4 regions of the Geodermatophilus sp. SYSU D01105 genome follow, and region 2 is predicted to be linked to each of the others. Evidence: riboswitches for the same ligand, from Rfam matches in the RefSeq annotation. Region 2 holds a riboswitch; each other region holds the start of a gene.

Region 1 (2,189 bases), on a different contig from region 2:
GCCGTCCTGCCGTTCTGCCCGTTCATCCGCGGCTACATCCAGCGACACCCCGCCTATCTCGAGCTCGTGCCCGCCGAGCGGCGGGAGCAGTTCCGGCTCGCCCCCTCCGCCGACCGCTGACGCCCCGACCCGAGAGGACGCACCCCGATGACGACGACCGCCCCCGACCCCGCTGCGCTGGAGGCCGAGCGGGCGCGCATCCGCGCCGCACACCTGCGGCCGGCCGGCGAGCGCCCCGCCACCACCGCCCGCGGCCTGCACCACACCGCCCTGATCAGCAGCGACGTCGAGCGGACCGTGCGCTTCTACCAGGACGTCCTGGGCTTCCCGCTGACCGAGCTGATCGAGAACCGCGACTACCCCGGCTCCTCGCACTTCTTCTTCGACATCGGCAACGGCAACCTCATCGCCTTCTTCGACTTCCCCGGCCTGGACGTCGGCCCCTATGCCGAGGTGCTCGGCGGGCTGCACCACATGGCCATCAGCGTCGACCCCGAGCGCTGGCAGGAGCTGGTGCGGCGGCTGACCGACGCCGGGGTGCCGCACGAGGTGCACAGCGGGGTGTCGGTGTACTTCCGCGACCCCGACGGCGCCCGCATCGAGCTGATCGCCGACCCGCTCGGGGAGATGTACGGCCACCAGGTCCTGTGACCGACCCCGGCGGCGGCCGGACCGTTCCCGAGGCTGTCGCCGGGACCCGCGGCCGCCGCCGGGAGCCGCGGCCGCCGCCGGGACCCTGTGCCGGAGAGCACGTCCGCGGAGCGCTCCTGCCCCGACCTGCACGTCCTCCCCACGCACACCACCACGTGACGACCGTCACGGCGACAGTTCACATGACCCAACGTAACGTTTTGGCTGCGTTCCGCAGATGGGAGCGTGGCGCCGGTCCGCCAAACCCTGCCCACCGGTAGCCGTCTCCAGAACCTCAGGGCAGGGGTGGGGGACCCACGTTCCACGGCGCTCCGGCCGAACGGCCGGGCGCGCCTCGGGGTGAAGCCGCGATCCGCGGCCGGGCACCGATCGTCCGAACCCGACAGCTCACCTCGCCGGCGGTGATCGGAGATCACCCATGGCCAAGCACCGTGCGCCGCGCTATGTCCGGACCAAGAAGGTCATCGCCAAGGCCCCCGTCGCGGCAGGGGCCACCGTCGTCGGACTCGGCGTCCTGAGCACCCCGGCATCCGCCGCCACCACCCACGACTGGACCGGCGTCGCCGAGTGCGAGTCCGGCGGCGACTGGAGCATCAACACCGGTAACGGCTACTACGGCGGGCTGCAGTTCAGCCAGTCCACCTGGGCCGGCTACGGCGGGACCGACCTCGCCCCCCGCGCGGACCTCGCGACCCCGGCGCAGCAGGTCGAGATCGCCGAGAAGGTCCTCGCCGGGCAGGGCATCGGCGCGTGGCCGACCTGCGGCAAGCAGCTGGCCGACGGCACCACGCCGGCCGCTGTCGAGGCGCCGGCCCCCGCGCCGGCCGCCGCTCCCGCAGCGCCGGCTGTCGCCCCGGCCCCGGAGGCCGCTCCGGCCCCGACCGCCGCCCCGTCGGACGTCTACACGGTCCAGCGCGGCGACACGGTGGCCGAGATCGCCACCACGTTCCACCAGCCCTGGCGCGAGCTGTACCAGCGCAACGTCGGCGTCATCGGCAGCGACCCGACCCTGATCTTCCCCGGTCAGGTGCTGCTGGTCGCCGGTGCCGCGCAGGCCGCCGTCGCCCCCGTCGAGGTGGGCACCGTCGGCAACTCGGTCCCCGTGGCTGCCGCCGCCCCGGCCGCTCCGGCACCTGCGCCCACGACGGCGCAGATCACCAACAGCGCCGGCGCCGTGCGGCCGCAGGCGCAGGCGGCCGCCGACGCGGTGGTCAGCAACGTGCCCGGCGCCGCCGGCATCACCATCGGCGGCACCCGCGGCAGCGCGGTCGACCCGCACGGGCACCCGTCCGGGCTGGCCCTGGACTACATGGTGCTGTCCGACGCCGCCCTGGGGGACGCCATCGCCCAGTACCAGGTCGACCACTGGGACGAGCTCGGCGTCGAGTACGTGATCTGGCAGCAGCGGATCCTGACCTCGCCGACCGGCACCTGGAAGGCCATGGAGGACCGTGGCGGCGTGACGGCGAACCACTTCGACCACGTCCACGTGAACTACCGCGGCTGACCCCTCCGATCCCGGGTCCCCGGCACCACGG
Region 2 (2,189 bases):
GCCGGCGCGGCGGCGGCCACGGCCTGGCCGGCGTGCGCCGTGACGACCTCCTGCTGCTGCGGGGCCGACAGCGCGGCGTACTGCGCCTGGTAGTCGGCGATGTCGGCCTCGAGCTGCTCCTGCCGCGCGGTGACGTCGTCGAGGGTGGCCTGCGCCTGGGCCGCGGCGGCGTCGGCGTCCTGCTGGGCCTGCTCGGCGGCACCCGCGCTCCGGGCGACCTCGGCGAGCACCTCGTTGGTGTGGCCGGCGATCGCCTCGAGCATGGCCAGCTGGGACACGAAGTCCTCGGGCGAGTCGCTGGTCATCAGCAGGTCCAGCTCGGGCATCCCGTCACCAGCGGTGAAGGCGGTGCGGGCGACCTGACGGATCTGGCCGTCGAGGGCGTCGAGCTGCTGCCGGGCCGCGGCGGCGGCCTGGTGCGCGGCCTCCGCGGCGGCCTGTTGCTGGGCGAGGGTCTCGCGGGCCTCGTTGGCCTGCTCGGTGACGACCTCGAGGTCGTGACCGGCCCGCGCGACGAGCTGCGCGGCCTGCGCCGCGCTGGTGGCCTGCTCCGGGTCCGCGGCAGCGGTCCCCGGCAGCAGCGTCAGGGAGAGCGTCGCGACGGCGCCCACGACGATCCCCCGGCCGAGGCGGCGGGGCAGGGTCGGGCGGCGGAACGCCAGCGGGAGGTCGGAGTCGATCTGGTCGAGCGCATGCCCCAGGGCAGGGCGGGGGGTCGCCACGGTCGGCGGCTCTCCGTTTCTTCCTCAGCGACCGCCTACCGAGTTAGCTGACGGGTTCGGGCTGGGAAGACGTGCCCTATCTCTGCGCCCCGGCGAGCCGGCGCGTGTGCCCCGGCGGACCGGCGCACGCGAGAACTCACCCCAGTGCTGCGGTGGGTCCCCGGTTCCCCCTCCGTGCCGCACGGGCACGTCGGGCGATTCGGCGGTGCCCGGCCGAGGCCACCTCTCTGCGGGTGACGACCACCCGGTCGGACCGGCTCACCGTACGGGCGTGATGAAGTTGTGACAAATGGGGCCTGCGGGGACTGTGGTGACATCCACAGGGCGGCGGAGCGACACACCGCCGGTCGGCGTCACCCGCGGCGCGTCGGCCGGGGCGCCCCGGCCCCGCAGGGGACCGGGTCACCCCGTGCGCCGCCGGCCTCGTGCGGCCCCGCCGTCCCGCGCACCCGGCTGACCCTGGTGCCGCAGCGGCGGCACCAGGCCGCCCTCGGCGAGCGCCCGGACGGCACGGCGCTCGACCTCGTCGAACTCCACGACCACGCCCGGGCCCGGGACGACGGCGTCCTCGGCCACGCCGGCCTCGCGCCGGCCGGTCATCGGCACCACGGTCGGGTCCTCGCCCCGCCAGCCCGGCGGCGCCCCCAGCAGCACGGTGACGACGCAGTCGGCGCAGCCGGTGCCGCGCACGGTGCAGGTGTCGCAGTCGATCAACATGGCCCACTCCTCAGCTGGCCGACCCCGGTCGCGGAGGCCCTCCATGGCCCCGGTCGGTCCGGCTCGCACGCTAGGGACCGGCACCGACAGTTCGGCGCGAGCGCGCCCCGGCGGGACGGGTCCCGGCGCGCACGGCCCCGGACGCGGCCGGAACGCCCTCGGGAGGCCCCGCGCCGTGGCGCCCGCCACCCGAGCCGCTGCGGACCCGCCGGCACCGGCCGCCCTCCGGCGCGCGTCCCCGGGACTGTCACTGGGCCGACCTACCGTCCGCCCGTGCCCTCCTCCCTTCCCCGGCAGGTGCCGCTCTCCCCCGCCCACCTCGCCGGGACGGCCGCGCGAGCCGCGGGCACGCTCCCCCGCTACGAGCAGGCCACCATCGACGAGCTGGGCACCCCACTGGCGGAGGTCACCTTCGTCGTCGTCGACCTGGAGACCACCGGGGGTTCCCCCAAGGACAGCGCGATCACCGAGATCGGAGCGGTCAAGGTCCGCGGTGGGCAGGTCCTCGGCGAGTTCCAGACCCTGGTGGACCCCGGCTGCGAGATCCCGCCCTACATCAGCGTGCTGACCGGCATCACGACGACGATGGTCGCGGCCGCACCCCGGATCGGCGCGGTCCTGCCCAGCTTCCTGGAGTTCGCCCGGGGCGCGGTCCTCGTCGCCCACAACGCCCCCTTCGACCTGGGCTTCCTCAAGGCGGCGTGCGCGGAGAACGCCATCCCGTGGCCGGCGGCCGCCTCGGTCGACACC
Region 3 (2,189 bases), on a different contig from region 2:
CCCGTAGCAGGAGGTGACCCGGCCGGCGGTCGGCATGGCGGTCGAGCTCTGCGCGCTGGACAGCGCCTGCGCCTGGGACTGCCGCTGGCTCCACGCCGCGCCCGGGTCGGCCGCGCCCTGGGAGGCCAGCAGCCGCTCCCCCGCCTGGCGGAGCTGCTCCTCCAGGGAGGCCTTCTCCGCCGAGCGGGCGTCGAACTCGGCCTGGGCCTCGGCGAGGTGGGCGTTGGCGGCGACCTCGGCCTCGTCGGCGGCCCGGGCGGCCGCGTCGCGCCGGGCGACGGCGTCCTCGGCGGCGCGGGCGGCCTGCTCGACCCGCTGCTCGACGGTCAGGAAGGCCTGGAGCTGGGCGGCACGGTGGTCACCGATGACCTCCATCGTGGCGGCCTGCTGCAGCAGCTCGGTCGGGCTCTGCGCGTCGAGGAGCATCTGGACGTCGCCGTATCGGGTGTCGCCGCCCATGTAGGCCTGACGCCCCAGGTCGGCGATGGCCTGCTCGGCGCCGGCGACGGCGGCCTGGGCGTCGGCGAGCTCGGCGGCGGTCCGCTCGGCCTCGGCGCGGGCGGCGGCCAGCTCGGCGCGGGCGACCAGCGCGGCGTCGGCGGCCGCCTCGGCCTCCACGGTCATCCGCTGCAGCTGCTCCTCGGCGGCCGCGACCTGTTCCTGGATGCGGGCCACCTGCGCGGCCAGCTGGTCCTGCTCGGAGGAGGCGGGCGTGCTCGGGGCGGCGACCGCGGCCGGCGCGCCGGCCAGCAGGCCGGCCAGCGCGGCGGCGACGACGAGGGTCCGGCGCGGGGAGCGCAGGCGGCGGCTCGGTGACGGCGCACGGCGGGGCTCGGTGTTCAGGTGGTGCAGGGTCGCCAAGGCGACGGTTCTCCCATCCTCGCGACCGCCTACCGAGTTAGCTGACGGGTTCGGGCCGGACGGCGCCCTACCTCCCTGCGTCCCCAGGCGCAGGCAGGACTCACCCCAGGAGTTCGGTGGGTCCCCGGTCCGCCTGGACCCGGAGGGGTCGTCGGCGGTTCGGCGGGGCCTGGCCGAGGCCCTCGGTTCCCGAGGAGCTGAGCCCGGCAAGGCCGTCGGGAAAGCTACTACGCCGCGCAGGACCGGTCACGATCGGGTAACGCCCACGGCGCGCCTGCTTGCCCGATCGGGCGACCCCCAGCTACGCGCCGTGATCGGGTGCCCGCGGGCCGGTGATCACCGACCGTACCTGCCGTCAGGACCCGGCACCCCGTCGCCCACCTGCGCGGACTCCGGTAGACGTGGACCGTGTCCCGGACCGGCCGGCAGCGCCCCGCGCCGGTCCCCGCACGCGCGCGCAGCCGTGCCGGGCGGCCGGGGTGAGATCTCGCACACGCCGGCCCGACACGCCGGCGACACGCCGCGGCCGGCAGCGGGGCCTCGTCGCGCTCTGCGTCACCGAGATCACCAGCTGGGGCGTCCTCTACTACGCCTTCCCCGTCGCCCTCGCCGACATCACCGCCGACACGGGCTGGTCGGCCCCCACGGCGTCGGCGGCGTTCTCGGCGGGCCTGGTCGTCTCGGCGCTGGCCGGGATCCCGGTGGGGCACTGGCTCGACCGGCGCGGTCCCCGCCGGGTGATGACCGCCGGATCGCTGCTCGCCGTCCCGGCGACGGTGGGCATCGCCCTGGCGCCGGGCTACGGCTGGTTCCTGCTGGCGTGGCTGGTCGCCGGGGTGGCGATGGCGGGGGTGCTCTACCAGGCGGCGTTCACCGCGCTGGCCCGGTGGTACGGGGAGGACCGGGTCCGGGCGCTGACGGCGCTGACCCTGGCGGCGGGCCTGTCCAGCACGGTCTTCGCGCCGCTGACCGACGCGCTGCTGGCGGCGTTCTCCTGGCGGGGGACGTACCTGGTGCTGGCCGCGGTGCTCGCCGCCGTCACCGTCCCGCTGCACGCGTTCGCCCTCCCCGCGGCGTGGGCGCGCCCACCTGCGACGGCGGCGGAGGGCCGGCGGCGGGTCCCGTCGGAGGTCCGGACGGCGGGGTTCCTGCTGCTCGCCGGGGCGCTGACGCTCACCGCCTTCGGCCTCTACGCGGCCAGCCTCACCCTCATCCCGCTGCTGACCGGCCGGGGGTTCTCCAGCTCCCTGGCGGCCACCACGCTCGGCCTGCTCGGCGCGGGGCAGCTCCTCGGCCGCCTCGGGTACGCGCCGCTGAGCGTCCGGACC
Region 4 (2,189 bases), on a different contig from region 2:
TCGAGGTGGTCGGCGAAGGCGACGACGTCGAGCGGTCCGGGGACGCGGGACCAGTCGGCGAACTCGGCCGCCACGGACTGGTAGTCGTCGAGGACGGCGACCCGGTGGGGGCTCACCGGGAGCCCCCGCCCGGTGCCGGACGGGGGCTCCCCAGCGGAGCCGTCAGTGGACGGGGCCGCGGCCGTAGCCCTTGCCGCCGCCGCGCTTCTTGTTCTGCTCGCCCATCTTGGCGATGAACTCCTTGATCTTGGCCTGGTTCTGCGGCTTGCGGGCCTCCTGGATGACCTTCGCCGCGATCCCCGACGCCACCAGCTTCCGGATCATTCCGGCCATGGGGTGTGTCCCTCCTCGTTCTCGGTCGTCTCTTGTCGTGCCCGCCCAACGGCTGCGCCAACCCCCGGGTTCCGGCTGCTGTCCGCGATACGGACGTCACGCCGCGTGAGAACACTCCGCCGTTCACATACTTTGGTCCCAAGCCGCTGACCTGCGGAAACGCATCCATGGCATTCCTGCGCGCTCCGTAGTCCCCGGTGGTCAGCGCGGCGTGTCGCGATCCGGACACGCCGCCGTCGCGCGACCGTCCGGCCGCCTGCGAGGGCCGTCGCGCTCTCCTACGGTCGTCCGCGGTCCTGCCGGGCCTCTCGTCACCGAACCGCGTGACACCGGCCGGACTACGCCGAACCGGACGCGGTGAACGCCGCGCCCGGACCGGGGACCCACCGCATCCCTGGGGTGAAGCGCATCTCGCGCCGGGCGACTCCCCCGTCCGAACCCGTCAGCTAACCCGGTAGGCGGCCGTGGAGAACAGGAGAACCCGTCGTCCATGACGACTGCACGCACGTCTTTCGCACGCCGTTCTTTCCGTGGGATCGCGATCGCCGCCGTCGCCGGCGCCGCCGTGACCCTCGCTCCGGCCACCGCCCAGGCTGACGCCGGTGACGCCGGTTCCGGCGCCGTCGCCGTCGCTGCGGCCGCCGCCCCGAACGGCGCCGCCCAGAAGGCCGTCGACACCGCCCTCGCACAGCAGGGCGACCCGTACGGCTGGGGCGCCACCGGTCCCAACGCCTTCGACTGCTCGGGGCTGACGACGTTCGCCTACCGGGCGGCCGGCGTCGAGCTGCCGCGCACCTCGCGGGCGCAGTCGACCTTCGGCGCGCCGGTGGCGAAGTCCGACCTCAAGCCCGGTGACCTGGTGTTCTTCTACAGCCCGGTCTCGCACGTGGGCATGTACATCGGCAACGGCCAGATGGTGCACGCCTCCACCGCCGGCCAGCCGGTCAAGGTCGTGAACCTCGACTCCATGCCGAGCTACGTCGGGGCCCGTCGGGTCGCGTGACGCACCGGTGCCCCGGCCGTCCTGAGGGACGGCCGGGGGCACCGTCCGTCAGTCGCAGGCCAGGCCCGCGGTCCCGATCGACGGCGTGATGATGACCTTCCGGTTCTGCGCCGCCGGACCCGGGAGCAGGTTGCCTTCAGCGTCGTGGTCCTGGACGTAGCCGGGGAACTCGCTCCCGACGCCGTCAGCGGTCAGGCCGCCGGCCGGGACACCGAGGTCGACCAGCACCTGGCGCACGGCTTCGGCGCGATCGAGGCCGAGTCGCCGCTGTCCCTCGATGCCCTGGACGTTGGCGGTCGTACCGGTCAAGGTCGCGGTCGCACCGCTCTCGCGTAGTTGCTCGGCGATCGGCCGGAGCACAGCTTCGGCCGCCTCCTCGTCGACGAACTCGGCCGAGTCCGGCCGGAAGGCGACATCGGCCCCGGTGAGCACGATGGTGCCCTTGGTGCAGACCGGCCCCTCGGGCACCGGTACAGGCGTGACTCTCGGCAGCTCCTCATCGAGGAGCTCCCGGCTCAGTTGCGTGTCCTCGACCTCGGGCTCAACGCCCCCATTGGCGGCGGTGCTGATCGCCCTCCAGATGGCGACGAGGTTCTTCCGCTGCGCGATGCTCAGCGGCTCCTGCGGCTCGGCCGTGTCACCGATTCCCTGCAGGATGACCCTGACTCCGCCGAGGTCCGGCAGGGCATCGAGCGCCACCAGGTTGTCGACGATCTCCTGAGGGTCGGCGTCGAGCAGGCCGGGCTGGGTGAAGTCCAGCGGCGCCACGGTCGAGAGCCCTGAGTCGACGACGACGATCGTCCGGGGCGGCGTCTCCACGGCCGAGATGCTGCGCGCTGCCTCGTCCAGAGCC

Evidence for each region. A riboswitch is a leader RNA that binds a small molecule or an ion and turns the genes downstream of it on or off. The one in region 2 is predicted to bind cyclic di-AMP.
Region 1: it holds a riboswitch for cyclic di-AMP, as region 2 does, so the genes downstream of both, ACI79I_RS20310 (LysM peptidoglycan-binding domain-containing protein) here and ACI79I_RS16680 (C40 family peptidase) in region 2, are expected to answer to the same signal.
Region 3: it holds a riboswitch for cyclic di-AMP, as region 2 does, so the genes downstream of both, ACI79I_RS17210 (M23 family metallopeptidase) here and ACI79I_RS16680 (C40 family peptidase) in region 2, are expected to answer to the same signal.
Region 4: it holds a riboswitch for cyclic di-AMP, as region 2 does, so the genes downstream of both, ACI79I_RS09345 (C40 family peptidase) here and ACI79I_RS16680 (C40 family peptidase) in region 2, are expected to answer to the same signal.

Annotation. Positions count from the first base shown of each region.
Region 1 covers NZ_JBJGYR010000024.1:49,799-51,987, forward strand. Annotated here, with positions in the region: gene ACI79I_RS20300 (GNAT family N-acetyltransferase) at 1-120, shown strand, start outside; gene ACI79I_RS20305 (VOC family protein) at 148-651, shown strand; cyclic di-AMP (ydaO/yuaA leader) riboswitch at 906-1,067, shown strand; gene ACI79I_RS20310 (LysM peptidoglycan-binding domain-containing protein) at 1,070-2,158, shown strand.
Region 2 covers NZ_JBJGYR010000017.1:37,893-40,081, reverse strand. Annotated here, with positions in the region: gene ACI79I_RS16680 (C40 family peptidase) at 1-722, opposite strand, end outside; cyclic di-AMP (ydaO/yuaA leader) riboswitch at 739-937, opposite strand; gene ACI79I_RS16675 (hypothetical protein) at 1,125-1,439, opposite strand; gene ACI79I_RS16670 (DEDD exonuclease domain-containing protein) at 1,713-2,189, shown strand, end outside.
Region 3 covers NZ_JBJGYR010000018.1:26,014-28,202, forward strand. Annotated here, with positions in the region: gene ACI79I_RS17210 (M23 family metallopeptidase) at 1-861, opposite strand, end outside; cyclic di-AMP (ydaO/yuaA leader) riboswitch at 873-1,036, opposite strand; gene ACI79I_RS17215 (MFS transporter) at 1,341-2,189, shown strand, end outside.
Region 4 covers NZ_JBJGYR010000008.1:54,681-56,869, forward strand. Annotated here, with positions in the region: gene ACI79I_RS09335 (D-2-hydroxyacid dehydrogenase family protein) at 1-116, opposite strand, end outside; gene ACI79I_RS09340 (hypothetical protein) at 163-333, opposite strand; cyclic di-AMP (ydaO/yuaA leader) riboswitch at 686-810, shown strand; gene ACI79I_RS09345 (C40 family peptidase) at 824-1,336, shown strand; gene ACI79I_RS09350 (OmpA family protein) at 1,385-2,189, opposite strand, start outside.